DNA from 2 places in the Arthrobacter sp. Ms25 genome. Region 2 is predicted to be linked to the other one. Evidence: riboswitches for the same ligand, from Rfam matches in the RefSeq annotation. Region 2 holds a riboswitch; the other holds the start of a gene.
What was found. A riboswitch is a leader RNA that binds a small molecule or an ion and turns the genes downstream of it on or off. The one in region 2 is predicted to bind thiamine pyrophosphate.
Positions count from the first base shown of each region.

Region 1: it holds a riboswitch for thiamine pyrophosphate, as region 2 does, so the genes downstream of both, AC5RT8_RS11290 (ECF transporter S component) here and thiM (hydroxyethylthiazole kinase) in region 2, are expected to answer to the same signal.

Region 1 covers NZ_JBNHFP010000003.1:649,111-660,618, forward strand. The annotation lists gene AC5RT8_RS11265 (Na+/H+ antiporter subunit D) at 1-720, shown strand, start outside; gene AC5RT8_RS11270 (Na+/H+ antiporter subunit E) at 735-1,313, shown strand; gene AC5RT8_RS11275 (MrpF/PhaF family protein) at 1,310-1,570, shown strand; gene mnhG (monovalent cation/H(+) antiporter subunit G) at 1,575-2,153, shown strand; gene AC5RT8_RS11285 (DUF4235 domain-containing protein) at 2,150-2,413, opposite strand; TPP riboswitch at 2,505-2,639, shown strand; gene AC5RT8_RS11290 (ECF transporter S component) at 2,729-3,346, shown strand; gene AC5RT8_RS11295 (ABC transporter ATP-binding protein) at 3,349-4,944, shown strand; gene AC5RT8_RS11300 (energy-coupling factor transporter transmembrane component T family protein) at 4,941-5,744, shown strand; gene AC5RT8_RS11305 (aminodeoxychorismate lyase) at 5,756-6,643, opposite strand; gene cls (cardiolipin synthase) at 6,728-8,203, shown strand; gene AC5RT8_RS11315 (nucleoside/nucleotide kinase family protein) at 8,214-8,786, opposite strand; gene AC5RT8_RS11320 (methyltransferase domain-containing protein) at 8,879-9,682, opposite strand; gene dnaK (molecular chaperone DnaK) at 9,914-11,508, shown strand, end outside.
Region 2 covers NZ_JBNHFP010000003.1:410,003-421,510, forward strand. The annotation lists gene AC5RT8_RS10085 (MDR family MFS transporter) at 1-907, opposite strand, end outside; gene AC5RT8_RS10090 (DUF2254 domain-containing protein) at 1,122-2,504, shown strand; gene AC5RT8_RS10095 (sulfite exporter TauE/SafE family protein) at 2,501-3,259, opposite strand; gene AC5RT8_RS10100 (rhodanese-like domain-containing protein) at 3,303-3,893, opposite strand; gene AC5RT8_RS10105 (metal-sensitive transcriptional regulator) at 3,995-4,252, shown strand; gene AC5RT8_RS10110 (MBL fold metallo-hydrolase) at 4,300-5,697, opposite strand; gene AC5RT8_RS10115 (DUF8730 family Cys-rich protein) at 5,871-6,056, shown strand; gene AC5RT8_RS10120 (GNAT family N-acetyltransferase) at 6,135-6,695, shown strand; gene thiD (bifunctional hydroxymethylpyrimidine kinase/phosphomethylpyrimidine kinase) at 6,682-7,560, opposite strand; gene thiE (thiamine phosphate synthase) at 7,548-8,228, opposite strand; gene thiM (hydroxyethylthiazole kinase) at 8,225-9,034, opposite strand; TPP riboswitch at 9,026-9,115, opposite strand; gene AC5RT8_RS10140 (serine hydrolase domain-containing protein) at 9,221-10,357, shown strand; gene AC5RT8_RS10145 (hypothetical protein) at 10,473-10,853, shown strand; gene AC5RT8_RS10150 (hypothetical protein) at 11,102-11,344, shown strand; gene AC5RT8_RS10155 (MerR family transcriptional regulator) at 11,438-11,508, shown strand, end outside.

The DNA.
Region 1 (11,508 bases), 240 kb from region 2:
GACATTAAACGTATGCTCTCCTTCACCCTGGTAAGCCACATCGGCTACATGGTCTTCGGCTTGGCCATCGCATCCGTGGTCGGCATCGGTTCCGCCGTGTTCTACGTGGTGCACCACATTACGGTGCAGACATCGCTGTTCATGGTCACGGGCCTGATCGAACGCCGCGGCGGCACCGCCAACATGGACCGGCTCGGCGGCCTCGCCAAACTCGCGCCGCTGCTGGCCGTCCTGTACTTCATCCCGGCCATCAACCTCGCCGGCATCCCGCCGTTCTCCGGGTTCCTGGGCAAACTCGGCCTGATGCAGGCCGGCGTGGAACTGGGCACCCCGCTGGCATACGTCCTGGTGGGTGCGGGCGCCGCCACCAGCCTGCTGACCCTGCTGGTGATGGCGCGGGTGTGGAACCGCGCGTTCTGGCGTACCCCCGAGGACGCCGTGCACCCGGACCCCATTCTGCTGGCCACCAGCACCGACGGTTCCAGCCTGCGCAGCTCCGAGCATGTCATCGAGCACGCCACGGGGCGCTTCTCCGGCAGGGAATCCGTGGACCTGCTGCCCCGTACCATGGTCTACCCCACGGTGGGCCTGGTTGCCCTCGGCGTCGCCCTCACGGTGGCCGCCGGACCGCTGTTTTCGCTCAGCGACGACGCCGCGCGGGACCTGCTGGACCGGACACCGTACATTGAAGCCGTGCTCGGCGAGGGGGCCGCCCAGTGACCAAGGAAGCACGCATGCGCAAGCGGTCGCGCGTCCCGCTCCTGCAGGAGCTGCCCCTGCTGATTTGGCTGGTGTTCCTGTGGGGCGCGCTCTGGCAGGACTTCAGTGCCGGCAACCTGATCTTCGGGGCCGCCATCGCCTTTGTCGTGGCGAACATCTTCTATCTCCCGCCCGTGGAGCTCAGCGGCAGATTCAACCCGTTCTACGCGGTCGCCTTCGCGGGGCGCTTCCTTTACAAGCTGGTGCAGGCAAGCATCCATGTGTTCCGGCTGGCCCTTGTCCGCGGCCCGCGGATCCGCAACGGCGTCATCGGGGTGAAGCTGCGCAGCCGGTCGGACCTTTTGGTCACGGCCACCGGCCATGTGCTGTCCCTGATCCCGGGTTCGCTGATTGTCGACGTCGACCGCTCCACCTCGACTCTCTACCTGCACGCCCTGGACGTGTCCACGGCGGAACAGGCCGAAAGGGTGCGGGCGGATGCCCTGAACGCGGAAGCCTGGCTGATCCGCATACTCGGAACCAAAGAGGAGCTGGCCGCCCTGCGCGCCGAAACAGAAGAAACACGGGAACGAAAGATCGGAGGCCGGGCATGATGACCGTAGCCGTGGTGGCAGTGTCCGTCATGTTGGCCGTGTCCGGCGCCGGCGCCATCTACCGGATTGCCCGCGGCCCCTCGATCCTGGACCGGGTGCTGGCATCGGACGTACTGCTGGCCATTGTCGGGGCTGCCCTGATCACCGACATGATCGTCTACCGCAACCTGGACTACCTGGCGCTGGTGGTCGCCATCTCCCTCATCGGCTTCATCGGTTCCGTGACGGTGGCCCGCTTCGTGACGGATCGGCGGTAGCACCATGGAAGAGACCGTCTATGACGCCATCGTGGCCGTATTGATGATCGGCGGGGCTTCAATGTCCCTGGCCGCCGCCGTCGGCCTGATCCGCTTCCCGGACCTGCTCAGCCGGATGCACGCTGCCACCAAACCCCAGGTGCTCGGGCTGCTCCTGTTCCTGCTGGCCCTGGCTGTGGAATTCCGGAGCTGGAAGCTGCTGCCCATCCTGTTCGTGGCCTGGATCTTCATGCTCCTGACCGCACCGGTTTCCGCCCACATGGTGGGCCGCGCCGGGTACCGGACCAAGCACCTGCGGCCGGAACTGCTGGTGATCGACGAGCTGGACGACGTCGTCGAGCGGGCACAGCGCCTGCTCCGGGAGGCGGAAGAGGACGAGGCCCTCGAAGACGAGGACGATGATCCGCGCGTGGATGACGATCCCGGGCACCGGTATACCGGGGAGCTCGACGACGACGAGCTGCTGCGTGCCCGCGGAAGTGCCGGGGACGGCTTAAACAGCGACGCCCAGCGCCCGGAGAAAACCCCGAGGGCTGAGCGCGGCTCCTCCGCCTGCGGCAGAGGCAAGGACGGTGCGGCCTAGACGATTTCCGGAGTCTTCTGGTAGCGCTGGATAGCCCGCTGCGTACCCCGGTTCGTCAGCACGCGGATGACGGAGCTGACGGCGCCCGAGACCACTGCGAAAGCCACGGCTGAGCGGAGGCTGTTTTCCAGGCTGCCTTCGGCATCCTTGGGCGGCTCGTTGCCGGTGGCCTTGGTCCAGACGAAGTCCAGCACCTTGGCGGCGACGATGCCGGAGAGGACACTCGCTCCGGTTCCCAGCAGTTTGAGGATCAGGTTCATGAATACTCCTAGCTTCGGGCGTTTTCCCTAACCCTACGGTACCCGTCTGCCCGTCGCCGGATCGGGGGTGCGTGTGTAGAGTGGAACCGCAAACATACGACAGGGGAGCGCCGTCCCGCAGCAGGTCTTCGGACCGCGAAGGAAAAGGCGCTGAGAGTGCGGGTAGCCGCAGACCCTCGAACCTGATCCGGTTAGTACCGGCGAAGGGAGTCGAGAGCTCAGGGAATTCCCCGTTGGCCGGTAACGGCCTGCGGGGGAGTGCGCCGGTTTCGCGGCGCAGTATCTCCCTCCCCTCCTGATATCAGGAGGATATTCATGAAAGACCTTTCCGCAGCACCGCACCACACCCGGCCTGCAGCCTCGAGGCGTACCTGGCGGGTGGTCGACATTGTTGTTGCCTCCGTCCTTGCGGTGGCCGTCGGCGTGATCTTCTGGGCCTGGTCCCTGGGCTATGCCGGGATCAGCGCCCTCACCGCAGCTTTTCCGCCGCTCGCAGGGCTCTATACCGGAGGGTGGCTGATTGCCGGGGTGCTGGGCGGGCTCATCATCCGCAAACCCGGTGCGGCAATCTACTGCGAAATGCTGGCCGCGGCCGTTTCGGGCGTGCTGGGCACGCAGTTCGGCCTTTCCGTCCTGCTGTCCGGCTTCCTGCAGGGCCTGGGCGCCGAACTGGTGTTCCTGCTCTTCCTGTACCGCCGGTTCTCCCTGCCCGTGGCGCTGCTCGCCGGCCTGGGCGCGGGCCTGTTCCTCGGCCTGAGTGAAAACGTCCTGTACAACGTGGAATGGGCCGCACAGTGGCAGCTGCTCTACGTCCTGCTCACCTGCCTTTCCGGTGCGGTCATCGCCGGCGGCCTGTCCTGGCTGGCGGTCCGGGCGCTGGCCCGGACAGGTGCACTCGCCCCGTTCGCGTCCGGCCGGACGGGAACGGCGTAGCGGTGCTGTTCGGTAGGAAGGGCGGTCGGAACCGCCGGCCCGGCCCGGTTCCGTCCGGCCCGCTCCCGGCCTCCCGGCGTTCCCGCCCCGCGGCGGTGGAGGCACGGGGCTGGGGCTGGCGGCACGGGGGACGGACCGGTTCGGCGGTGTCCGGCCTGGACCTGGCCATTTCCCCCGGGGAGCGGGTGCTGCTGCTGGGCGCCTCGGGTGGCGGAAAGTCCACGTTCCTGCACGCCCTCGCCGGCGTCCTGGGCCCCGACACCGGCGGGGAGGAACACGGGACGCTGACGCTCGACGGCGTCCACCCGGCGGATCCCGCTGCCCGCGGCAGGACCGGGCTGGTCCTGCAGGATCCGGACTCCCAGACCGTCCTGTCCCGGGTAGGGGACGAAGTGGCGTTCGGCGCAGAGAACCTGGCCGTCCCGGCCGCTCAGATCTGGCCGCGGGTGCGGTCCGCCCTCGCCGACGTCGGGTTGGCCGTGCCGCTGGACCGCTCGACGTCAGCGCTCTCGGGCGGGCAGAAGCAGCGCCTGGCGCTGGCCTCCGTGATGGCCATGGAACCGGGGCTGCTGCTGCTCGATGAACCCACCGCCAACCTGGACCCGGACGGCGTAGCGGAAATCCGCGACGCCGTGACCCGGGTGCTCGACCGCACCGGTGCAACGCTCATTGTGGTCGAACACCGGGTGGAGGTCTGGGCCGGCGTCGTGGACCGGGTAGTGGTCCTTTCCGCCGGCGGAGGCGTCCTTGCGGACGGTCCGCCGGAACACGTGCTGGGAAATCCGGGGTACCGGCGCACCCTGGCGGAATCCGGCGTCTGGCTTCCGGGCACCGCGCCGGAGATCCCGGGAGGTCCGTGGACCCCGGCAGCGGCCGGACCCCTGCTGCTGGAAGCCCGCGGGCTGGCCGTTGCGCGGTCCGTCCGCGGTCCGGCCGTACTGGCCGGAGCGGACCTGGCACTGGCCGCCGGCACCGCCGTCGGGATCACCGGACCCAACGGTGCCGGCAAGTCCACCCTCGCCCTGACCCTGGGCGGACTGCTCCTGCCGCGGGACGGCACCCTGGCCGCAGCTCCGCCGCTGGCCGGCACCGCGGGCACGGAACCGGGCCGCTGGACCTCGGCGCAGCTCGTGGACCGCATCGGCACTGTCTTCCAGGAACCCGAACACCAGTTCCTGGCCACCACCGTGCGGGACGAACTTGCCTTCGGTCCCCGACGGCTGGGCGGGGAGCCGGAAGCGCAGGTGCTGGTCCGGGTACAGCTGCTGGCCGAACGGCTCCGGCTGGACGCGCTGCTCGACGCCAACCCGTTCACCCTCTCGGGCGGGGAGAAACGGCGCCTGTCCGTGGCCACCATGCTCGCCACGGAACCGTCCATCCTGCTCCTGGATGAACCGACCTTCGGGCAGGACGCCCGGACCTGGGCCGAGCTCGTGGCACTGCTGCGCGAACAGTTGTCGGAGGGGCGGTGCGTGGTCTCCGTGACCCACGACGCTGAGTTTGTCCGGGCGCTCGCCTCCCGGAACCTGCGGGCCGCGGACGGGACCCTGGGCCCGGATGTTCCCGCCGGAACGGCAGCCGGGGAGGTGCGCCGGTGAGCGCCGCCGTGGCCGGGGCGCCGGCCCGCCCTGCCGGAACATTCCTGGCCCGGGCCAATCCGCTCTCCAAGCTCGCCGCGGCGGTACTGCTGACCGCGGCGGTGCTGATTACGGTGGACTGGGTCAGCGCCGCCGTCGTCCTCACGGCGGAACTGGCCCTGCTGCCGCTGCTGCACATCCGGGCCTCCACGCTGGCACGGCGGATCTGGCCGCTGCTGGCCGCGGCGGTGATTGGCTCGTGGGGCACCGCGCTGCTGGCGGAAAAAACCGGAACGGTGCTGGTGGACCTGGGCCCGCTGGTGTTCACCTCCGGGTCGGTGGGCGCGGGCATCGCCATCGGGCTGCGGGGCCTGGCAATCGCCCTGCCGGGAATCTACCTGCTGGCCACCACGGACCCCACCGATTTGGCCGACGCCCTTGCCCAGAAGCTGCGGCTGCCGCACCGGTTTGTCCTCGGGGCGCTGGCTGCCATGCGCCTGGTGGGACTGCTCGTGGAGGAATGGCGCACCATCGGCCTGGCCCGGCACGCCCGCGGCGCGGGATCGGACGCCGGCCGGGCAGCCCGGCTCCGGGGTTTCGCCGGGCAGTCCCTGGCGCTGCTGGTGCAGGCTATCCGCCGGGCCACCCGCCTCGCCACGGCCATGGAAGCGCGCGGCTTCGGAGCGGCGGAGCGGACCTGGGCCCGGACGTCGACCTTCAGCAGGATCGACGTGCTCGTCCTGGGAGCCGGGATAACCGTATCCGCTGCGGCCATAGCGGCAGCCGTGGCGGCCGGGACGTTCACCTTCATCCTCACCTGAGGCGGTTTCCCCTAGAGGGCGGCGTCCGCCAGCTTGCCCAGTTCGGTGTTCAGGTCCTCGGAGAAGGGCAGTTCCCGGCCGTCGACCGAACGCACCGGCACCAGCAGCCGGATGCTGGAGGCCAGCCAGACGCCGTCGGCCGTGAACAGGTCCTCGGGCACCAGCGGACCGTACCCCAGTTCCCAGCCGGCTGCCTCGGCGGCCCTGAAGAGGGCATCCTGGGTGGTTCCGGCCAGGATGCCGCTGCGCCGTTCGGGGGTCAGCAGGGTCCGGACCCCGCCGCGTTCGCGGGCGAGCACAACGGTGGACGTGGGCCCTTCGAGGAGCTTGCCGTCGGACGAGGTGAAGATGGCGTCGTCGGCGCCGTTCTGCCGCACGTAGCGAAGGGCCGCCATGTTCACGGCGTAGGAGAGCGTCTTGGCGCCGAGCAGCAGCCACGGAGCATGGGCGGCGGCCTGGCTGTCATAGCCGCGGTTCAGCAGCAGGACCTTGAGGCCCTCCGAGCGCTGCGGTGCGGCATCGGCTGCGGCGGTTACCTGGACCCAGGCCGTCGGGGTGTGCGCACCCTCGACGCCGCGGGTGGCCACGAGCTTCACTGCGGCCCGGCCGGTGCGGCCGGAACCGTCGGACTGCTCCTCCGCGTGGAGCGCCAGTGCGGTGGCGATGGCCCGTTCCCAGGCCGTCCGAGGCGGCACCTCCAGGTCCAGCAGCCGGGCGGAGGACGCCAGCCGGTCCAGATGGGCGTCCGGCTTGCGGGGCACCGAGTCGACGGCCAGCAGGGATTCGAAAATCCCGTCTCCGCGCGTCACACCCAGGTCAGTGACCATGAGGTGCGGCACACCGGCGTCGGCCGGACGCCCGTCGGGAAAGGCGGAATCCAGGAAAACCAGAACAGTCATGGCCCCAGCGTAGCCGCGCGGGCACAGCCTGAACCGCAGGACCGATAGGCTGGTCGGAAGGCGGCGTCTGGGAGGAGCTTGAGTGTGTGGTGGTCTCTGACCGGCCTGGACCCGTCCGGGTGGATAACGGCGATACTGACGGCGGTGGACTATGCCATCCGGATCATCGCCCTGGGCGTGGTCCCCGGCAACCGGCGACCCACCACCGCGATGGCGTGGCTGCTGTGCATTTTCTTCCTCCCGATCCCCGGAATCATCCTGTTTTCCTTCTTCGGCAACCACCGGCTCTCCGACCACCGGGTGAGACGGCAGGCGGAAATCAACCGCCTGGTGCGTGAGAACACCAAGGAGCTGGAAGCCGAGGGCACCACTTACGACGGTCCCGAGTGGGTGCTCAATGCCGCGGAACTCAACCGGCGGCTGGGCTCGTTCCCCACTCTCGACGGCAACAAGGTGGACCTGCAGCGCGACTACCTTGAGTCCATTGCCGAGATGACCGACGCAGTGAAGGAGGCCGAGCGGTACGTCCATGTGGAGTTCTACATCATGGCCTATGACGCGGTCACACGGGACTTCTTCCGCGCACTGAAGGACGCCGCCGGTCGCGGGGTCACCGTTCGGCTGCTCTATGACCACATCGGCACGGTCCGGATCCCCGGCTACCGGAAACTGCTGGCCGAACTCCGTGGCAGTGACATCCAGTGGCGCCGGATGCTGCCGGTCAACCCCTTCCGCGGCCGCTGGCGCCGCCCGGACCTGCGCAACCACCGCAAGATCCTGGTGGTGGACGGTGCCGTCGGCTTCACCGGTTCGCAGAACCTGGTGGAGCCGGGGTACAACAAGCGCCGGAACCGCCGGTCGGGCCGGAAATGGGTCGAGCTGATGGCCCGGGTGGAAGGATCGGTGGTGGATGAACTGAACGTGGTCTTTATCACCGACTGGAATGCCGAGACGGACGAAAACCTGGAACGCGAAATGGACCTGTACGAGTGGTCGTTCGATCCGGGCAACGTCACCTGCCAGGTGGTGCCCAGCGGCCCCGGGTTCAGCACCGAAAACAACCTGCGCCTCTTCGCCTCCCTTATCTACTCGGCCAGCGACCGGATATCCATCACCAGCCCGTACTTCGTTCCTGACGACACCCTGCTGTATGCCGTGACGACGGCGGCGCAGCGCGGGGTGGAGGTGGAACTGTTCGTTTCCGAGCGGGGAGACCAGTTCCTGGTGGACCACGCGCAGCGCTCCTACTACGAGGCACTGCTGCGGGCCGGGGTCCGGATCTATCAGTACCCCAAACCGCTGGTACTGCACGCGAAGCACTTCACCATCGACAACGAGGTGGCGGTGCTCGGTTCCAGCAACATGGACATGCGGTCCTTCTCGCTGAACCTGGAGGTGTCGGTCATGATGTTCGACGGCACCATCGTGGAGCAGATGCGCCGCATCGAAGACACCTACCGTGCGCTGTCCAAGGAACTCGTCCTGGAGAACTGGGTGGGGCGGCCGCTGTGGCAGCGGTACATCGACAACGTGGCCCGGCTGACCGCGACCCTGCAGTAGGTTTCCTGCCTCAGGTCCGGATATCCGCGGGCAGCCGCTCCGGGTGCAGCCGGGCAAGGACCGCCGCCAGTGCCGCCGATGCGTTGCCGCGGGGACCAACGAGGCGGACAGTGACGTCGGCGGCGGAGGCGGCGTCGTCGTCGGCCGACCACCGGCGTTCCTGCGCGGCCCAGCGCTCCCAGTGCGGAGCGTACATGTCGCCGTCACGTTCCAGCGCATACCGGCGCCGGACGGGTTCCTCACCCGCCACCCACACCGTGGTGTGCAGCAGCGGCCGGGCGGCGCGGTGCGCGGCACCGACGCCTTCGAAAACGACGACGTCGGCCGGTTCCGTGGTCCGTGTGCCGCCCCGGCGGCCGGCAGCCCAGTCCCAGGCCTGCCAGCGGGCGGGACGGCCCTCGGCGAGCGGCCGCAGGATCTGCTCCCGGTAGTAGGTCATTCCCGATTCCAGCCCGTCCCAGCCCGGATAGACGTCCTCCAGGTGGAACAGCTGTACGGAACCGCAGCAGGCCATGGCAGCGGCGACTTCCGTGGCGAGAGTGGTTTTGCCGGCACCGGAAAAGCCGTCCACTCCTATGAGCACGGGGGTGTCCGGCCTAGCGGGCATCGCAGCGGCTGCCTGGGTCAACGGTTCGGAACATTCTTCAACCCTAGCCAGAAATCCGGCCAGGCACGTCAGGTCCGCAGCAGCAGCTCCCCGCAGGGGATCAGGAACCACCCGTCCGGGGCGGCGGACCATTCCTGCCAGCCCGCCGCCAGCCGCCCGAGCAGTTCCCGGTCCGCCAGTCCGCGTTCCAGGGCCTGTTCCGCGAATCCCGAGTGGAGCACGCGCCCGGACCAGGAATCCGCGTGCCGGCGGCGTGCCTCGGGGGTGGCGTAGAGCCAGTTGGAGGAGGAGGGCGTGATGTCGGTGAAGCCTGCCTCCAGCGCCCAGGCAAGCAGGTGCCTGCCGGCGTCGGGCTCGGCGGAGTTGCCGCGGGCGATCTCCCGGTAGATCCGCAGCCATTCGCTCAGCTCCGCGGTGGGTGGATACCAGGCCATGGCGGAGAAATCGGCGTCACGCACGGCCACCGTTCCGCCCGGTTTGGCAACCCGGCGCATTTCCCGCAGCGCAGCCACGGGATCCATGAGGTGCTGCAGTACCTGGTGGGCGTGGACAACGTCGAAGGTTTCATCCGGAAAGTCGAGGTCATAGATATTTCCGGCAACAAACGAGGCATTGGCTGCTCCGCGCCCGGCGGCCAGTGCCCGCGCGCGGACGAGGACGTCGTCGGAGGAGTCCACGCCCACCACCGGTCCCGGCGCCACGAGCGCCGCGAAGCCGGCGGTGATGCTGCCCGGGCCGCAGCCGACGTCGAGCACGCTCATTCCGGCTGCCAGTTCCGGCAGCAGATACGCTGCGCAGTCCTGCGCGGTGCGGGCGGCATGGGCGTCCACCACGCTGCGGTGATGGCCGTGGGAATAGGTTTCGGAAGCCATGGCAGGACCCTACCGGCCACGGTCCCGGGCGGTGTGGAACGGGTACCGCCGTGTTCTGCAACCCGACCGGTAGAAGTTGAGTCGGGGGCGCTCAAGTTTGTTGACAAAACCGCGGCCCTGAGTAAAGTTGAGTGCAGAACGCTCAATTGCCCTCCGTGGCGTTCCGGCCGGCTCCGTGCAGGCCCGGCGCCACGGAAGATGCGGGTTTTTCCAAGGAAAGAGGAAGCAAATATGTCACGTGCAGTAGGTATTGACCTCGGTACCACCAACTCGGTTGTCTCGGTCCTGGAAGGCGGCGAGCCCACGGTCATCGCCAACGCGGAAGGCGGCCGCACCACTCCGTCCGTCGTCGCGTTTGCGAAGTCCGGCGAAGTCCTGGTCGGCGAGATCGCCAAGCGCCAGGCCGTCAACAACATCGACCGCACCATCTCTTCGGTCAAGCGCCACATGGGCACTGACTGGAACGTGGACATCGACGGGAAGAAGTACACCGCCCAGGAGATCTCCGCCCGCATCCTGATGAAGCTCAAGAACGACGCCGAGGCCTACCTCGGCGAGAAGGTCACGGACGCCGTGGTCACCGTTCCCGCCTACTTCAACGATGCCGAGCGCCAGGCCACCAAGGAAGCCGGCGAAATCGCGGGCCTGAACGTGCTGCGCATCGTCAACGAGCCCACTGCGGCTGCGCTGGCCTACGGCCTGGACAAGGGCAAGGAAGACGAACTCATCCTGGTCTTCGACCTCGGCGGCGGCACCTTCGACGTCTCCCTGCTCGAAGTCGGCAAGGACGAAGACGAGTTCTCCACCATCCAGGTCCGCGCCACCGCCGGTGACAACCGCCTCGGCGGCGACGACTGGGACCAGCGCATCGTCGATTACCTGCTGTCCCAGGCCAAGGCCAAGGGTGCGGACCTGTCCAAGGACAAGATCGCCCTGCAGCGCCTGAAGGAAGCAGCGGAGCAGGCCAAGAAGGAACTCTCCTCGGCTACCTCCACCAACATCTCCCTGCAGTACCTCTCGGTCACCCCCGAAGGCCCGGTCCACCTGGACGAGCACCTCTCCCGTGCCAAGTTCCAGGACCTGACCAAGGACCTGCTGGACCGCACCAAGAAGCCGTTCAATGACGTCATCAACGAAGCCGGCATCAAGGTTTCGGACATCGACCACATCATCCTCGTGGGCGGCTCCACCCGTATGCCCGCCGTTTCCGAACTGGTGAAGGAACTGGCCGGCGGCCAGGAACCGAACAAGGGCGTGAACCCGGACGAGGTTGTGGCCGTTGGCGCTGCACTCCAGGCCGGCGTGCTGAAGGGCGAGCGCAAGGACGTCCTGCTCATCGACGTCACCCCGCTGTCCCTGGGCATCGAAACCAAGGGCGGTGTGATGACCAAGCTGATCGAGCGCAACACGGCCATCCCGACCAAGCGCAGCGAGACCTTCACCACCGCGGATGACAACCAGCCGTCCGTGGCCATCCAGGTCTTCCAGGGCGAACGCGAGTTCACCCGGGACAACAAGCCGCTGGGCACGTTCGAGCTGACCGGCATTGCACCGGCACCGCGCGGCGTCCCGCAGATCGAGGTCACCTTCGACATCGACGCCAACGGCATTGTGCACGTGTCCGCCAAGGACAAGGGCACCGGCGCCGAGCAGTCCATGACCATCACCGGCGGGTCCTCCCTCAACAAGGAAGACATCGACCGCATGGTCCGCGAGGCCGAAGAGCACGCCGCCGAGGACAAGAAGCGCCGCGAGGCCGCCGATATCCGCAACTCGGCAGAGCAGCTGGCCTACTCGGTGGACAAGCTCCTCACCGACAATGACGA
Region 2 (11,508 bases):
CGAACATGGCGACGCCGACGGCGAGGGAGCCGATCACCGAGAAGGTGAAGGTCCGGTTGCGGAACAGGCTCAGCGGGATCAGCGGCTCCGGTGTCTTCAGCTCCACGGCTACGAAAGCGGCCAGGCCCAGCAACGAACCGCCCACCATCCACGCGGTGGCTGCACTGGCCCAGCCGAAGTCGGTGCCTACCAGGGAAACCCAGATGAGCAGGCAGGACACCGAGGCGGACAACAGTACGATGCCGGCGTAGTCGATCTGCACCTTGCGCTTCTTCAGCGGGGGCAGGCGCAGGGTCTTCTGGATCATCACCAGCGCGACCACGGCCAGCGGCACGGCAACATAGAAATTCCAGCGCCAGTTGGCGGTGTCCGTGATGACCCCGCCGATCAGCGGGCCGCCCACGGTGGACAGGGCCATCACTGCACCGAACAGGCCCATGTACCGGCCGCGCTCCCGCGGGGAGACAATGTCCGCCATGACAATCTGGGTCAGCGCTCCGAGGCCGCCGGCACCGATGCCTTGGATAACGCGCATGGCAATCAGCCAGTCCGTGTTCTGGGCGAAGCCTGCCGCGGCACTGGCCACGATGAAGATGATCAGGGCCAGCTGGATGAGGACCTTGCGGTTGAGGAGGTCCGCCAGCTTGCCCCAGACCGGGGTGGAAACGGCGGTGGCCAGCAGGGTGGCGGTGACCACCCAGGTGAAGGCGGCCTGATCGCCGTCGAGGTCCGAAATGATCACCGGCAGCGAGGTGCTGACCACCGTGTTAGCCAGCATGGACACGAACATGCCCAGCAGCAGGCCGGTCAAGGCCTGGAGGACGGCGCGGTGCTTGCGTTTTGCTTCCGCCCGCACCTCGGCTCGGGTTGCGGGGGCAGCGCCCTGCGGGGCAGGGGAAACGGACATGGGGTACTCCAAAAAGCCGAACGACGGTTAAAGGTTGATTTAAATCAACGGTACGTCCGGGGTTTTCAGTGCCCCGGCCATATGCGCCCGTCGGTGACTGATCTCATGCGGGAGAGTGACGACGTCGTCACTCTCGCCGGGCATATGGGGCAGCCAATCGTGAACCCGGGCACAATGAAGGGTGGTTGAGATTCCGCATTCCAAGGGGCCCCCGATGAGTAATACCGTGCATGGTTCGTCCACCTTCCCGCCGCGCCACCCGAATCCGGAGCCGCGCTTCCGGGTGTCCCGGGACGCGTTGCGGGCGTCGCTCTGGTTCTGGCCCACCTGCGCTTCGCTTGCGGCGGTGCTGCTGACGCTGCTGCTGATGCAGGTCCGCCCGGGCGACGACGCCGCATGGGCAAGCTGGATCTGGCCCTCCGGCGCCGAAGCCGCGAGTAGCCTGCTGCAGACCGTCGCTACCAGCGTCATGACGGCTGCCACCGTGACCTTCTCGCTGACCGTGGTGGCCCTGCAGCTGGCCTCGCAGCAGTTTTCACCCCGGCTGCTGCGCGAGTTCGCCCGCGATGCCCGCACCCAGGCCATCCTGGGTGTGCTGATGGGAACCTTCATGGTCTCCATCACGGGCCTGCACGGAATGGATGCGAACCGGCCTGTTCCGGTGCTGGTGGTGGGCCTGGTCTACGTTCTGGGTATTGCCAGCGGTGTAGTGCTGCTGCTGTTCATCGGGCACATCACCCGGTCATTGCGGGTGGACACCATGATGCTCAACGCACATCAGGGCTGTCTGACGGTGCTGCGTGAAACCTACCCCGCGTCCGAGATCGGCGAGGTTCAGGAGTTTCCTCGGCCCGACGGCGGCGCCCCCGTTCCGGTCGGCCGCAGCGGCATCGTGCAGGCTGTGCACGCGAAGCCCCTGGTCGAAATGCTGCACGAATACGGACTGACTATGCGGATGGAGGTGCAGCCCGGCGACCACGTGACCATCGGAACGCCGGTGGCGCGGGTCTGGAGCGACGACGGCGGACCGCTTCCGCTCGGTGCGGTACGAGAGTCCTTGGTGGATGCCCTGGAGATCGGCTACGAACGGACACCGGAGCAGGATGCCGCGCTGGGGCTGCGCCAGCTGACGGACATTGCCGTCAAAGCCATTTCCCCAAGCATCAACGATCCGATCACCGCCGCCCACGCGCTGGGCTACTGTGCCGATCTCTTGGTGGATATCTCGCACCGGCGGCTGGGCCCTGAGGGGCAGAAGGATCGCGACGGTGTGCTGCGCCTGGTCACCGTGGGCCGCGACTACCGGTACTTCATGGACCTGGTCTGCGGCCCGGTCCGTCGCTTCGCGGATTCCGAACCCATTGTGCTCACTGCCGTGCAGCGTCTGCTGCGTGACTGCGCTGCCAATGCCGTCAATGATGACCAGCGGGAGGAGATCCACCGTCAGTCCTCGCTGGTGCTGGCGAACACCTCGCGGGATCTGGCGGTGGCTGACGAGCGGGAAGTCCGCGACATGGCCCGCCGGGTCGAGGAAGCCCTCGCGGGGGACCTGGAGTCCGCGTTTGCGGACCGGGCAGGGGAGACCCGGTCGGTCTAGGGAAGCAGTTCCATGGCCAGGACGAAAACGCCCATGGCCAGCACGAAGAACCCGAAGCCCCGGCGCAGCGCGGCCTCCGGAATACGTCCGACCAGCCGGGCGCCGATCAGTGACCCGACGATGGCCGCGGCGGTGACACTGCCCACCAGGGGCCAGTCCAGGGACACGGTGGTGAGGTAGCCGGCCAGCCCGGCGAAGGACTTCAGAGAAATGACCACCAGTGAGGTTCCCACCGCCACGGGCATGGAAAGCCCGCCCAGCAGGGCCAGCGCCGGGACCACCAGGAACCCGCCGCCGGCTCCCACCAGGCCGGTCACCAGGCCCACAGCCAGGCCTTCGAGAATGACCTTCCCGACCGGGAGCTCTTTGCTATGGGATTCTCCGGCTCCGCCCCTGCGCCCGCGGATCATTGCCACCGAGGTCGCGATCATCATCAGGGCGAAGGCGACCATCAGCACCACTCCCGGTATCCGACCGCCAAGCAGGCCGCCTCCAAACGCGCCTGCCATCCCGGCCGCGCCGAAGAGCAGCCCGGTGCGCCACTTCACCCGGCCCCGGCGGGCGTGCCCGACGGCGCTGAAGGCCGAGGTCACGCCGACCACGAACAGCGAAGAAGCAATGGCCTCGCGGGGACTCATGCCGGCCACGTAGGTCAGGATCGGGACGGTGAGGATGGACCCGCCGCCGCCGAGCAGGCCGAGCGATAGCCCGATCAGCACGGAAAGCAGGAGGGTCGCGGCGAGGGTAACGGTCATGGATGGTGTCCTTGGAAGGGGGAGCGGTGGTGGGGCGGGCGGGTTAGCGGGCGGCGGGCAGCTGGCTGATGGCCGACTGCGCCGTGGGGTCGGACGCCGCCTTGTTCCAGGGCATCTTCGACAGGGCCTGGCCCATGGCGCAGGTATTGGTCGCAGCGGAGAACGTCAGCCCGGCGCCGATTCCCGCGGCCAGCAGGCGCACCTTGGGGGAAATGAACCGGCCGCCTGCCAATCCGGCGATCACCAGGGAACCCGCCGCCATGCGGACCTGGCGTTCCAGCGACCAGCGCTGTGCGCCGCGGACGACGTCGCCGCCGGCCGCCGTGAACGCAGGCACACCGCCGGTGAGGACCCGGGCGTTGGCGACGGCCGCACCGGCGAGGCGCGTGCGGGCCTGTTCGGCGCGGACACCGGACTGGCAGACCAGCACCACGCGGCTGCCCAGGCGTTCGGCCAGCTCGTCGGTGTGCTCGGACAACAGCGGCAGCGGCACGTTGTAGGAGCCGCGGATGTGCATGCTTTCGAACTCGGCGGCGGAACGGACGTCGAGGACCACGAGGTCTTCGTGCCGGCTCATCCAATTCTGCAGGGTGGCGGCGTCGAGCTCGGTTGCGGGGGAAGCGGAGGAGGCCATGGGCCCTCATTTCTGTAGATAGGTAGTTCTGCGGAAAAACGCCGGAGCGAAACCCCTGGGGGTATACTTCCGGTAGGAAAATCACACCGGAGGAGAAGTCCATGCAGCTGGATAACAGCGAACTCGCACCCGTCATCAACCGGCTGAAGCGGGCTCAGGGACAGCTGACCGCGGTCACCCGCATGCTTGAGGAGGGGCGGGACTGCAAGGACATCGTCACGCAGCTGGCAGCTGTGTCGAAGGCGCTGGACAAGGCGGGATTCGCAATTATCGCGGCCGGCCTGGAGCAGTGCCTGCTCACCGAGGACGGCTCGATGGACAAGAAGGACCTGGAAAAGCTCTTCCTCTCCCTAGCCTAGGCGGCAGGGGGGGGGCGGCGGTTCACCGGCCGCCCCTGCCACGGAAATCAGCTGTTGGTACGGGCCTGCATGCCGGACCAGCCGGCGTAGCTGCCGTCCAGTTCGACGACGTCGTACCCGGCCCGGCGCAGGGCGCTGGCGGCCACAGAGTTGCGCACGCCGCTCTGGCAGTACGTCACGATGGTGCCCTCGTCCGGCAGCTGGTCCAGGTTCCAGAGCACCCGTCCGGCGCTGAGCTGCCTCGAGCCGGGGATGTGTCCGGCGGCGTGCTCGGTGCGGTTGCGGACATCAAGGACCAGGGCTGCGTCAAAGCCCTCCAGCTCTTCCGGCTGGATCAGGCGCGGCAGAGTCTGCGGCAGGCCGTCCAAGGTGGTGGTGAAGCCGGCCACCCGGTCAATGCCGACCCGGACCAGATGGTCCCACATCTCCTGTGCAGAGCCCTGATCGGCGGCGAGCAGCACCAACGGGCGGTGGTCGGTTTCGGGGTCCACGGCCCAGGCTCCGAAACTGGCGGTCTTGGTGCCGGCGGGGATATTCACCGATCCGGTCACGGTTCCCTCGTGGACCTGTCCGTTCGGGCGGGTGTCCACGAAGGTGAGGGTGTCCTGCGCCAGCCCGCGGGCGACGTCGTCCGCGGACAGTTCCTGCAGTGGTGCGCGTTCGCCCATCACTGCCGGACCCTGCCGGTTTTCGCGCTTCATCCTGCCGAAGTAGGCGTGCGCATCAGGCTGGCCGTCGAGCAGTTTCTCCACGAAGCCCTGCTCGTCAGTGGCGGCAAGGTATTTGCCCCACCACGCGTAGAGGCGTTCGTAGCCCACGGTGGTGGAGGGGAGTGCGCCCAGTGCCTTGCCGCAGGCGCTGCCCGAGCCGTGGCCGGGGTAGACCTGGACGTGGTCGGGCAGGGTCAGGAACTTCTCCTGCAGGCTGCGGAAAATCTGCCGGGCGCCTTCGAAGCGGGTGTCCACTCCACCGGCGGCTTCGTCCAGCAGGTCGGGGCGGCCCAGGTCTCCGGAGAAGACGAAGTCGCCGGAGAGCAGGTAGCCGGGTTCGCTGCTGAAGGCGCCGTCGGTGACCAGGAAGGAAAGGTGTTCCGGCGTGTGGCCCGGGGTGTGCAGGGCCTGGAGGGTGATGTTGCCGAGGGGAATCGTGTCGCCGTCGTGCAGGCGGGTTGCCTCGAACCGGTACTGCCAGTCGGTGCCGCCCTCGCCGGAAACGTACATGTCGGCGCCGGTGGCGGCCGCGAGCTCGCGGGTGCCGGAGAGGTAATCGGCATGGATGTGCGTCTCGGTGGCCGCGACAATGCGCATGCCGTTGGCGGCGGCGAGCTCCAGGTAGGTGTTGATGTCGCGGCGGGCGTCCACCACCACGGCTTCGCCCTGGCGCTGGCAGCCGATGAAGTAGCTTGCCTGGGCCAGGTCCTCGTCATAGATGCGTTCGAGCAGCATGGAATCTCCTTTTCTAGACACCCCCGGGGGTATCCGTTCTGCTTCGACGGTAATACCTAGGGGGGTATGTTCGCAAACTGGAGACGGGCGCTTTTGCATACCCTAGGGGGTATCTGCCACGATGGTGGAGGGGCGCAGTGTCCCGTAGGAATTCGAGCCAAGGAACAAGCAAAATGTGCCGAGCAGTGACGTGCCGCAAATGCGGCAAGACCACGTGGGCCGGGTGCGGAAACCACGTTGACCAGGTGATGCGCGGGGTGCCGAAGGCGGACCGCTGCAGTTGCGGCGCGGACGGAAAAGCTCCGGCCGGCGCGCAGCCGTCCGGCGGATGGCTGGGGAAGCTGTTCGGCCGGAAGTAAGCAGGACCGGGCCGCGCCTCCGGCCACTGCAAGCCGCGCCTCCGGCCACCCCAGGTGTGGCTGTGGCAGGCTGTCGCCATGGAAACCAGCATCGGCATGCCAGCCTGGCCGTCCGTCGCCCCGCAGCACGCAAACGTGCGCCTGCGCGCCTTCCGGGATGAAGACGCGGCCACGGTCAGGGAGATGTCCCGGGACGAGTATTTCCCCGCCATCGGTACTCTCGCCGGGAACGCCAGCGTTGCACAGGCGCTGGAGTGGGTGGAACGGCAGCGGAACCGGTACGCGGAGGGCGCCGGCTTTTCCTTTGCGGTGGCCGACGCCGGCACCGACCGGTGCGTGGGTCAGCTGGGGCTGTGGGTCAGGGAACTGGCGAAAGGCCGCGCCCAGGCCGGTTATGGGATCACTCCGTCCGCCCGCGGCCACCGCTACGCCGCCTCGGCGCTCCTGGCCGCGGTGGAGTTCGCGTGGACCATTCCGCAGCTGCACCGCGTGGAGGCGTACATCGAGCCGTGGAATACCGCCTCAATCCGCACCGCAGAACTTGCGGGTTTCGAGCGCGAAGGGCTGCTGCGCAGTTATCTGGAGATTTCCGGCCGGCGGCGGGACCTGCTGATTTTCGGCATAGTCAGGGAATCGTAGTTCCTGGAGCACCCTCCCGCTCCGGCAGGTCCGCCAACCCGCGTGCCCATATTCCATGGAAATGGTTCACCGGACCGTGACCGGCTCCCACCTGGAGCCCGTCCGCGTTTTCCAGCGCCTCCTGCAGCCACGCCTTCGCCGCCCGCAGCGCGGTATCCCAGTCCCCGGACCGGGCGTAGAGCGTCGCCAGCGCAGAGGAGAGCGAGCAGCCCGTGCCGTGCGTGTTCGCCGTATCCACCCGCGCGGAACGGACCTCCGTGACCTGCCGCGTGCCGTCGTCGTCGAACCGGACCAGCGCATCCGGCGCCTCCGCTCCGGGCAGGTGCCCGCCCTTCACCAGGACGGACAGATTGTAGGCAGCAGCGAGGCGGGTGCCCTGCTCCAATGCCTCCTCCCAGGACGAGGCCTGGCCTTCGCCGAGCAGCACTGCGAGTTCGGGCAGGTTCGGGGTCACCAGGTCTACATGGGCCAGCAGGCCGCGCAGCGCTTCTTCGGCGTCGGAATTCAGGAGCCGGTCGCCGCTGGTCGCGATCATCACCGGATCCAGGACGACGGCGGGTGGGCGGACGCTGTCCAGCCAGCCGGTGAGGGTCCGGATGGCATCTGCGGTGCCGAGCATGCCGATCTTCACGGCATCGATGGACACGTCGTCACTGACGGCCGCCAGCTGTTCGAGCAGGAAGGACGCCGGAGGGGAGTGGACAGAGCGCACGCCCTGGGTATTCTGTGCCACCAGCGTTGTCACCACGGCCATCCCGTAGCCGCCGGTAGCGGCAATGGACTTCAGGTCCGCCTGGATGCCGGCCCCGCCGGTGGGGTCGGTGCCGGCAATACTCAGGATCCGCGGGATTTTCACCGGTTCCATGCCGCCACCAGTTCCTCTGCCGCCCGGAGGGGATCGGCTGCGGCGCAGACCGCGGACACGACGGCGATCCCCGAAGCCCCCGAGGCATGCAGCGGTTCGACATCGGCGGCCTGGATTCCGCCGATGGCCACACAGGGCAGCGGAGATTCTGCCGCGAAGGCACGGAATCCGTCCACTCCCAGCGGTTCGGGGTGGTCCGGTTTGGTGCTGGTGGGCCGGATGACTCCAGCGCCCAGATAATCCACGGTTCCGGCGGGCAGGGCGCGGACAGCAGCCAGGTGTTCCGCGGTATTGGCAGTCAGCCCGACGACGGCGTCCGGCCCCACCAGCTGCCGCACCGCGGTGACCGGCAGGTCGCTCTGGCCCACGTGGACACCGTGTACCTCGGCGCCGGCGGCACGTGCGGCCAGATAAACATCCACACGGTCATCAACCAGCAGCAGCGCCTGGTGTCCGGCGGCCGCGGCAACGGCCAGCACCAGCGAGTAGAAGTCCGTGGCCGTGGCGTGCTTTTCGCGGATCTGGACGGTGCGGATGCCGCCTGCGACGGCTGCCCGCACCGTGTCGGTGACGCCACGGGCACCGCACTGGTCCGTATCCGTGACCAGATAGATCCCGGTGTGCCGGGCACGTTCGCGCATGGAGGCGGTGGCAGGTGCGGTACTCATTCCACCACCAGCCGCTCGGCGATAAGCCCGGAATCGAGGTTCCACAGCGCATCGAGGAACGCCGGGGCGAAGCTTCCCGGACCGGCTGCGGACCCTGCGGCCTGTTCGGCGGCAATTGTGTAGGCAGCGGTGGCGGAGGCAACGGCAACCAGCCGGCCGCCGTCGTCGGCCACCGAAAGGAATGCTGCCGTGACCGCGCCCAGGGCGCAGCCGCCGCCGGTGACCTTGGTGAGCAGGGAACTGCCATTGCGCAGGCGCAGGGTGTCCGTGCCGTCGGTGATGACGTCCGTGGCGCCGGAGACGGCCACGACGCTGCCGTACTTGCCGGCGAGCAGGGTGGCCGCCGGGAGGGCTTCTTCCGGGTCGTCGGTGGCGTCCACCCCGCGTCCGCCTGCACCCAGCCCGGCGAGGGCGATGACCTCGGACGCGTTGGCACGGATTGCGGTGGGGCGCAGGACCAGCAGATCGGCGGCCAGTGCAGTGCGGACGGGCAAGCTGCCGACCGCAACGGGGTCCAGCACCCAGGGGGTGCCGGTGTCAGTGGCTGCCTCCGCTGCTTCGAGCATGGCGGTGCGCTGTTCGGCGTGCGGGGTGCCCAGGTTGATCAGGACGCCGGAGGCCATCCGGGCGAACGGCCCTGCCTCGCCGGGAATGTCGGTCATCGCCGGAGCGGCGCCGAGGGCCAGGAGTACGTTGGCGGTGAAGTTGGTGACCACGGCGTTGGTGAGGCACTGCACCAGCGGCGGTTCGGCCCGCAGGCGGTCCAAGTGGGTGGAAACGGTTAACGGTGTGAGGCGAATAGTCATCCGCGACATCCCTTCGCTAGTTCTAACTAGATCAGGTTCAACGGGTGTCATCTCAGCCTTGCGGCACCCCGTGTCACTGGGATCGACTCTACGAGCGGTGGGGACGAAAGGCAAAGGCGCATTGGCAAGCGCACACCCAGCCCCGGTCCGTTGACTCCCTGCCCCGCAGAAGCGGACAGTTGAGGCATGCCAGGCATCGCCGCACCCCTCTGGGACAGTCTGACCGAGACCGTCCAATCAGGCTGGTGCCCGGGACTGGTGGCAGGGGTCCGGATCAACGGGCAGACCGAAATCTTCGCCACCGGGGCGCTGGGATTCGACCAGTCCGAGCCAATGGGTGAGGAGACCCCGTTCCGCATCTCCTCGCTGAGCAAACTGATCGGCGGTGCGCTGGCCATGAGCCTGGTGGCCGACGGCACGCTCGGGTTGAATGACGAGGCCGGGCGCTGGCTGCCGAGGTTGGCGAACCTGCGGGTGCTGGCGACCCCGGATGCGCCTTTAACGCTGACGGTCCCGGCCCGCGGTCCCGTGACGGTACGCCACCTGCTGACCTTCACCGCCGGGCTCGGCGTCGACTTCGACCCGACACCCTATGTGGCGGCCACCCAGGATTTCCTCTGGGGACCCAACCCGCCGGACATGACCCCCGAGGAGTACCTGACACGGCTCGGCAGCCTGCCGCTGGCCTACCAGCCGGGGGAGCGTTGGATGTACCACGCCAGCGCCGACGTTCTCTCGGTCCTGCTCGCGGCAGCCGCCGTCACGCCCCTGGACCAGCTGGTGCAGGAACGGATAAGCGAACCGTTCGGGTTGACCGGCACCGGGTTCCCGACGGGCACCGAACACTTCCCGGTGGTGTACGCGGCCAACGACGACGGCGGCTTGTTCGAGGCGGTGTCCTACCGGGACGCACTGGCAGGACCGCCGAAGTTCGCGTCTCTGGGCGGAGGGATGGTCTCCACCGTGCCGGACTTTCTGCGCTTCCTCACCGGGCTCGCGGATGACACAGTGCTGCCGGCCCAACTGCGGCGCGAAATGACCGCAGACCAGCTGACCTCCCCGCAGCAGGTCGGCGTGGCTGAAGTGGCCGGCCCGGACGAGTCCTGGGGATTCATGACTGCCGTGCAGACAGGACAGGGGGCGCCTTGGTCCGAGCCGGGCATGTGGGGGTGGCTCGGCGGCTCCGGGACCAGCGCCGCTGTCTACCCCAACGGAGACATCGGCGTCGTATTCACCCAGCGGTTCCTGAGTAGCACGCAGGAGCATTTCGACTTCTTCTGGAAACCGTTCGGGGAACTGCGGGAGAGTATTCGTGAGCCGTGAAAATCCCGGTGTAAATGACGGACGACGGCGCGGTTGAGGACGTCTCCCGGGGTGTGATGGCACAGTGAAGGCCCTACGATAAACGGAATCCCGAAGCGCAGGAGAAAGAGGCCCCGTGTCCACGCCCCACCCGGACCCGCAGAATGACCAGTATCCCTACCCGTCGAGGGGGGAAGCAGGGGATGGGCCGCGAACGCAGTTCCCGCCCTACCCGATGTCTGCCCAGCGGCCCGGCGGGCATGCAGCGGGCGAGAGCTTTAAGAACCAATCGCTCCTGTTCGGGGCGCTTGGCTTCGTTTTTGCTGGCTTCGTCCTCGGGCCCCTGGCCATTCACTACGCCCAAAAAGCCGAGGCGTTGAATGTCCCGGCGACTGCGGGCAAGGTGCTCGGCTGGGTCAACGTGGTCATTTGTGCGTTCTACGTCGCCTTCTTTCAGGTGTTGATCTACTTCCTGGTGTTTGCCGCGCTCACCGACTTCGGCGGCCGAGCCATCTAGCCCAACGGCTGTCCGCCGCGCGGCTCGGGCAAAAACCTTACGATGATCGGAATCCGCACCGACGAGGAGAAACCCACGTGTCCGTACCGAACTCCCCGCCGCAGGAGCATGCCCAACCACACCCCGGCGCATTTCCGGGCGGTTACCCGGGGACACCGCCGCCGTTGTACCCCGGGTTTGTAGATCGCGGGTACGCAGGTCCGGGGAACCGGGAGCGCACGCCCGGGGAGCACCTTGCACAGCAGGCAATGATTCTGGGAGTTGTGGGCTTCTTCGCGGCGGGCATCATTCTTGGTCCGCTCGCCATTTACTACGCCGCAAAGGCCGAGAAGCTGAATGCACCGGCGACTGCCGGGAAGGTGCTCGGCTGGATCACTACAATCCTCAACGTCAGCGGAATGGCATTGTTCATCTATTTTTCCTGGGTGGTGCTCGATTTCATCCTGTACAGCGAGCCCAACGATGTGTGGAGTGGCGGCCTCGCGACCTGACCAGAGCGGTGTGCCGCGGTGCTGGGCTGCAGGGGAAAAGCATCTCGGCGTGAAACCTGACCCTGACACAGTGGAAGGCGGGAGAACTGGGACATGTTATCCATCGGAGCCTTCGCGCAGATCGGCCAGGTGACCCACCGCATGCTGCGGCACTGGGACACCGC